DNA from 2 places in the Serratia sp. L9 genome. Region 1 is predicted to be linked to the other one. Evidence: predicted binding sites of a transcription regulator. Region 1 holds the regulator's gene; the other holds the start of a gene.
What was found. The regulator sigma-54, encoded in region 1, starts transcription at its own class of promoters, with help from an activator protein. The targets are predictions, from matches to a motif close to GTTGGCACANNTTTCGCTNT.
Positions count from the first base shown of each region.

Region 1 (3,414 bases):
TTTACCTCTAACGGCATGAAAATGCGTGGCAATCTGCGGAACAAAACCGCTGAGCTGATTGATAAGGTCAAGACCAACTATGAAATTCAAAACCAAAAAACAACTCCGTAATCTGTTGATCGTCAGCCTCGTTTTGACCGCCAGCAGCCCGGCCCTGGCGCTGAAATCCGACTCTGACCAACCGGTGAGCATCAACTCGCTGAAACAGTCGCTGGATATGCAAAGCAACGTCAGCACCTTTACCGACGAGGTGGTGATCAAGCAGGGCACCATCGAGATCAAAGCCGATAAAGTGGTGGTTACCCGCCCAGGTGGCGATCAGAATAAAACCTATATTGAAGCCTTCGGCAATCCGGTAACCTTCTACCAGATGCAGGACAACGGCAAGCCGGTGAAAGGCCACGCGCAGAAAGTACGTTACGACGTCGCTACGCAGTTGGTTACGCTCACGGGTAATGCCTACCTGGAGCAGCTCGACAGCAACGTGCAGGGCGACCGTATCACCTATCTGGTGCAGCAGCAGCAGATGCAGGCGTTCAGCGATAAAGGCAAACGCGTGACTACGGTTCTGGTGCCATCACAGTTGCAAGACAAAAACGGTCAAAAGAAGAGTAACTAAACACTTATGGCAACACTCATCGCAGAAAACCTGGCGAAAGCCTATAAAGGCCGCAAAGTCGTTGAAGACGTGAGCCTTAACGTGAAATCGGGCGAAATCGTCGGCCTGCTGGGACCAAACGGGGCCGGTAAGACCACCACGTTTTACATGGTTGTCGGTATCGTTCAGCGCGATGCCGGGCGCATTGTTATCGATGAAGAAGATATCAGTATCCTGCCGCTGCACGCTCGTGCTCGCCGTGGCATCGGCTACCTGCCGCAGGAAGCATCAATCTTCCGTCGCTTGAGTGTTTACGACAACCTTATGGCAGTGCTGGAAATTCGCCCGGATCTCACCAGCGAACAGCGTGACGATCGTGCGGTTGAGCTGATGGAGGAGTTTCACATCTCCCATCTGCGAGACAACCTGGGCCAGTCGCTCTCCGGCGGGGAACGCCGCCGCGTGGAGATTGCCCGTGCACTCGCCGCCAATCCGAAATTTATCCTGCTGGATGAGCCCTTCGCCGGGGTTGACCCGATTTCTGTTATCGATATCAAAAAGATTATCGAACACCTGCGTGACAGCGGTCTTGGCGTACTGATCACCGACCATAACGTGCGTGAGACGCTGGACGTCTGTGAACGCGCCTATATCGTCAGCCAGGGCAAACTGATCGCACACGGTACGCCGGATGCTATTTTGGCCGATGAGCAGGTGAAACGCGTTTATCTGGGCGAAGAATTCCGCCTCTAAGCTCCAGCGGCGTGCCAATTGGCAATCCGTTAACGGAAGTAAACACAAGATATGAAGCAAGGTTTGCAACTCCGGCTCAGCCAACAGCTGGCCATGACTCCCCAACTCCAACAGGCGATACGCCTGTTGCAGCTGTCCACGCTTGAGCTCCAGCAGGAGATCCAACTGGCGTTAGAGAGCAACCCGCTGCTTGAACAGTCTGAAGACCAGCACGAAGAGATCGAGGCAAAAGAGAGTACCGATACTGAAGGGCTGGATACCCGCGAAGCGTTGGAACAAAAGGACATGCCTGAAGAGCTGCCCCTGGATGCGACCTGGGATGAGATCTACACCGCAGGCACGCCTTCCGGCACCGGTACTGACTACGGCGATGACGAACTCCCGGTCTATCAGGGTGAAACGACGCAAACGCTGCAAGATTACCTGATGTGGCAAGTGGATCTGACGCCGTTTTCCGACACTGACGTGGCCATTGCCACCTCGATCGTCGATGCCGTGGACGATACCGGCTATCTCACCGTACCGCTGGAAGATATTCTGGAAAGTATGGGCGACGAGAATGTGACCATGGAAGAAGTTGAAGCGGTTTTAAAGCGCGTGCAGCGTTTTGATCCCGTCGGCGTTGCTGCCCGCGATCTGCGGGACTGCCTGCTGATCCAGCTTTCTCAATATGCCAAAGAGACACCTTATCTGGCCGAGGCCCGCCTGATTGTCAGCGAGCATCTGGATTTGCTGGCCAACCACGACTTTCGCAGCCTGATGCGAACAACTCGGTTAAAAGAAGATACACTGAAAGAAGCGATGGAGTTGATCCAATCGCTCGATCCTCGCCCTGGGCAATCGATCAATACCGGTGAGTCAGAGTATGTCATACCGGATGTTCTGGTACGCAAGGTGCAGGATAAGTGGACGGTGGAGCTAAATGCAGACAGCATCCCGCGCCTGAAAATAAACCAGCAATACGCAGCCCTCGGCAACAGTGTACGCAATGATGCCGACGGCCAGTTTATCCGGAGCAATCTGCAGGAAGCGAAGTGGCTGATTAAAAGTCTGGAAAGCCGAAATGACACTCTGCTCAAGGTGACCCGCTGCATTGTCGAGCAGCAGGAAGCGTTCTTTGAGCAAGGGGAAGAGTTTATGAAACCCATGGTTCTGGCAGATATCGCCCAGGCCGTGGAGATGCATGAATCGACAATCTCGCGCGTCACTACGCAGAAATTCCTGCACAGCCCGCGTGGTATTTTCGAATTGAAGTATTTCTTCTCCAGCCATGTGAATACCGATAGCGGTGGCGAAGCCTCCTCTACGGCGATCCGGGCGTTAGTGAAGAAACTTATCGCGGCTGAAAACCCCGCGAAGCCGCTTAGCGACAGCAAGCTGGCTACCCTGCTTTCCGATCAGGGGATCATGGTAGCGCGGCGTACCGTTGCCAAGTACCGAGAGTCTTTGTCCATCCCGCCGTCTAACCAGCGTAAACAGTTGGTTTGACCTCAATAGAGAAGGAAGACATTATGCAGCTCAACATTACCGGACACCACATCGAAATCACCGAACCAATGCGCGAGTTCGTCAACAACAAGTTTGCCAAACTCGAACAGTATTTTGACCGCATTAATCAGGTGTATGTCGTACTAAGTGTGGAAAAAGTGCAGCAGATTGCTGAAGCAACGGTGCATGTGAATGGAGGCGAGTTGCACGCCACCTCGGAAAAAGAAGATATGTATGCCGCAATAGACTGCCTGATCGACAAACTGGCTCGTCAATTGAACAAACATAAAGACAAACTAAAACAACACTGACATTCTGGGCCTTCACCCCATGTGGTTATGGCCCTTACCGTAGTCTACTTGGCTACACGGCAACCATCGGCGCGTCACCTGGATGGGTACGCGCCGTTAAGCCATCAGGGTTAAACAGGCGAAAAACCGTGCTATAAACGTTACCAGTGCCGGTCTGCAACCGACCGTAAAGGTAGCTGAATAAGACGGTTTAAGTGAAGATGAGATGAACAACGAAATAATGCAATTAAGCTCGGTGTTAAACATCGAGTGCACCAGAAGCTC
Region 1 covers NZ_CP192591.1:1,782,683-1,786,096, reverse strand. Annotated here, with positions in the region: gene lptC (LPS export ABC transporter periplasmic protein LptC) at 1-111, shown strand, start outside; gene lptA (lipopolysaccharide ABC transporter substrate-binding protein LptA) at 80-619, shown strand; gene lptB (LPS export ABC transporter ATP-binding protein) at 626-1,351, shown strand; gene rpoN (RNA polymerase factor sigma-54) at 1,403-2,839, shown strand; gene hpf (ribosome hibernation promoting factor) at 2,863-3,150, shown strand; gene ptsN (PTS IIA-like nitrogen regulatory protein PtsN) at 3,356-3,414, shown strand, end outside.

Region 2 (3,414 bases), 2.8 Mb from region 1:
GACTGATTGGCCGGGCTGGTGGGCACGTCTGGCAACAGTTCTGCTGGCACGTAGTGCTCGAACATCGGCGGGATATTGACCGGTGAACTGCCGGAAGGGGTAATGGCCCCGAAGGGGCAAGCCAGGCCGCATAGCTTGCAGCCAATGCACAGGCTTTCATTTAATTCGATGGCATGCTCACCATGAGTGATGGCATTGACCGGGCAAACACGCGCACAGGGCGCATCCTCACACTGGCGGCAAAGTATCGGTGCCGTCTGATCACCGACGCGCGTCACGGTCAGCCGGGGATGCGACTGTAGCCCTTCAGCCTTGTGCACTTCGGTGCAGGCGGCCATGCAGGTATTGCATCCTATACATTGCTGAGGCTCCGCAATAACAAAGCGGTTCATAGCCTTTCCTCCAAGAGAAAGCGGTTTACAGTCTGGCTGGGTTGAGGGGCCAGCTATAATTTCCTGTTATTAAGCATTTTCCATGCCAGGAGCCGGAAATGGAGCCTGGGCCAGGCGGGGCAAGGGATTTGGCAAATTGGCTGGCGGTTGGAGCGTGTCGAACTGTCGAATCGTCATCCGTGTCGGCACTGCTGATGATCGCGATGAAGAAGCCTGCATCCGGGGATGCAGGCACTGATGGGGCTAAAATGACAACGAAATCGGGTCCAGTGCGGCTCGGCGGCGTTTTTCTGCGTTCATTTTCTGTAGCATCTTACTATCGACACAGTGCAGCGCCTCGGTCGGGCAGAATTCCATACAGGCCGGGCCGCTTTCGCGCCCGGTGCAGAGATCACATTTATGCGCTTCAGCCTTTTCGCTGGCTGAGAGCATCAATGCGCCGTTCTGGCGGGCAACCGGGCGGGTAATCACCTCCATGACCCCGTAAGGGCAGGCCATGACACAGGCTTTGCAGCCGATGCAACGTTCCTGTGTGACGTTTACCATGCCACCGGTCTGGCTGATGGCCCCATTGGGGCAGGCGCTGGCACAGGGGGCATCCTCGCACTGGCGGCACAGCACCACGGTGCTGATGTTGGGGCCTTTAAGCAGGTGCAGGCGCGGGGCAAAATGGGCGGCATCCAGTGCGGCAATATCCTGGTTATGGCTATGGGCCATCACGCAGGCAATCTCACAAGTACGGCAGCCGATACATTTTTTGGGATCGGCGATGATAAACCTGTTCATCAATAACTCCTGAGTGACCTTTCATCTTTTAAATCGCAGGCGACAAGCCGTCGAGTATGTTCTGGGTTTAGCTATACATAAAACATGCCAGTCAGAGTAAGTTGTTTTAAAACAATAAATTACTTATTTCCTGACATGGGTATCGACAGTTTGATGACATAAAAGACGACGCCAGGCCGGGCTTTCGTCACTGGGCGTGGTGTCCGGTTTCGTCATTTTTGACGAAATCGACAGCAAAAATGTCACTTCCTCCCTGGGGGGTTGAGGTTTATGGGGGAGTGTATCCGGTGTTTCCTGCTCACCCCACTTTGGCACCCTATTTGCAGGCATAGGCCGCATCAGGCATTGATCGCGTTAAAAGGGGGCCGAATGCATGAAATAACCTTATGCCATCATGCGATGGACATCATGCAGCAACATGCCCAGCAGCATCGCGCCCGGCGCATTACCGCCGTATGGTTCGAGCTTGGCGCATTTTCCTGCGTGGAAGCGGATTCACTGAGGTTCTGTTTTGACATGGTATGCCGTGGCACTTTGGCCGAGGGGTGCCAATTGCATCTGATCGAACAGCAGGCGCAGTGCTGGTGCCATGACTGCCAGGCGGATGTCCCATTGCTGACACCCCGGGTTTTGGTCTGCCCGCGTTGCAACGGGCGTAACTTGCGGGTACAGGCTGATGACGGTTTACAAATTAAACGCCTGGAAATTGAATAGGCAACGGGGAATAAGCAATGTGCAGTGATGAACGGGTCAAGCCGGGATCAGCCCACCTGGGGGCTCAGTTATGTGTATAGGTATTCCCGGTAAGGTGGTGGCACTGGAGGCCAGCCAGCCACAACACGCCTGGGTCGATGTCTGCGGCGTGCAGCGTGAGGTCAACATTGCTCTGGTGTGTCAGGAAGGTGAACCGCCGGAGGCATTAATCGGCCGTTGGGTGTTGGTTCATGTGGGGTTTGCCATGAGCCGCCTTGATGAGCATGAGGCACAGGAAACGCTGTCGGTCCTGCAAGCCATGGGGGAGGTGGAACCGGACGTGGCGCTATTTATGGCGGGAGAGGGCCGGGATGGATTGCGCTGAACAATACCCGACCCCACAAGAGCCAGCGGTTGAGGGGAGCAATCTCATCAGCGCGTTAGCCACATATTTGTTGATCCGGTAGGGAGAAATTAGCATTACTTAACATTACACTTTGTGAGGTTGCTCGCTGGAAGTCATGTTCGTTACTCAGACAAGTGGTAAAGAATGTCGAATGTACGTTTAGAAAAGCAAGAACTGCTCGAAATTACCCGAATGTTACTCGGCCAGCGTAGTTTCAACCTCCTGCTGCCACAGCTCTGCCAGATATTACAGCGTTTACAATTGGCAGACAGCGTTGCACTGGTGTTGTTTGAGCCCCACAGCGAGCGGGTTAGTTTTTATGGGCTTGACCAAGGCCAGCAATTGGTCCGCTATCAGGATGAAACGCTGCTGGCGAATGGGCCGGTGAGTCTGTTCAGACACAGCTCGCTGCCCCAGCGTTGGCAGGCCGAAGACCTGCACGCCCGCTATCCGCAAATCAGATCCTTGGCACTGCTGCCCCCGTTTAACGAATACTGCCTGTTACCCTTACATGCCGGTGGGCGGCTGATTGGCGGATGTGAATTACTGCGCAGTGCTCCTGAACCATTCAGTGATGCCAGCCTGGTGCAGCTACAGACGCTGATGGAATTGGTGGCGTTGGCAACGGAACAGATCCTGTTGATAGAGAGCGCCGAAAGGCAGCAACATCAACTGCGCCATGAGCTGGATGATTATCGTATTTTGGTGGATGTCACCAATGCGGTACTGTCAAAGCTCGATCTGGACGATGTCATGGGGGAGATTTCGCAGAAGATCCACCACTTCTTCAAAAGTGACGCCATCAGCATTGTGTTGCGCAGTAATCACGCAGATCAAATCACCATTTACTCCACGCATTATCTGCACGACAACCTTGCTGAACGCCAGCAATACAACGCGGCGTTGGCCGGGACTTTAACGGAACGGGTGATGCAAAGCGGCGAAATGCTGTTGCTGAACCTTAAAAATGCCGAGCATCTTACCGGTTATGAGCGGCGGCTGTCTGATATCTCGCAAGGCAGGATCGAGTCATTGTGCGTCCTGCCGTTGATCTTCGGGCAAAAAAATTGGGTGTCCTGAAGTTGGCGCAATGCCAGCCCGGTGGCTTCAACGCAGGCAACCTGCGGGTGCTGCAGC
Region 2 covers NZ_CP192591.1:4,615,188-4,618,601, reverse strand. Annotated here, with positions in the region: gene ACQ86O_RS22050 (4Fe-4S dicluster domain-containing protein) at 1-392, opposite strand, end outside; gene hydN (electron transport protein HydN) at 636-1,178, opposite strand; gene hypA (hydrogenase maturation nickel metallochaperone HypA) at 1,548-1,892, shown strand; gene ACQ86O_RS22035 (HypC/HybG/HupF family hydrogenase formation chaperone) at 1,963-2,256, shown strand; partial or broken gene flhA (formate hydrogenlyase transcriptional activator FlhA) at 2,422-3,414, shown strand, end outside.
Region 2: hypA (hydrogenase maturation nickel metallochaperone HypA) is a predicted target of sigma-54. The motif match lies at 1,486-1,505, and genes of this name have one in related genera.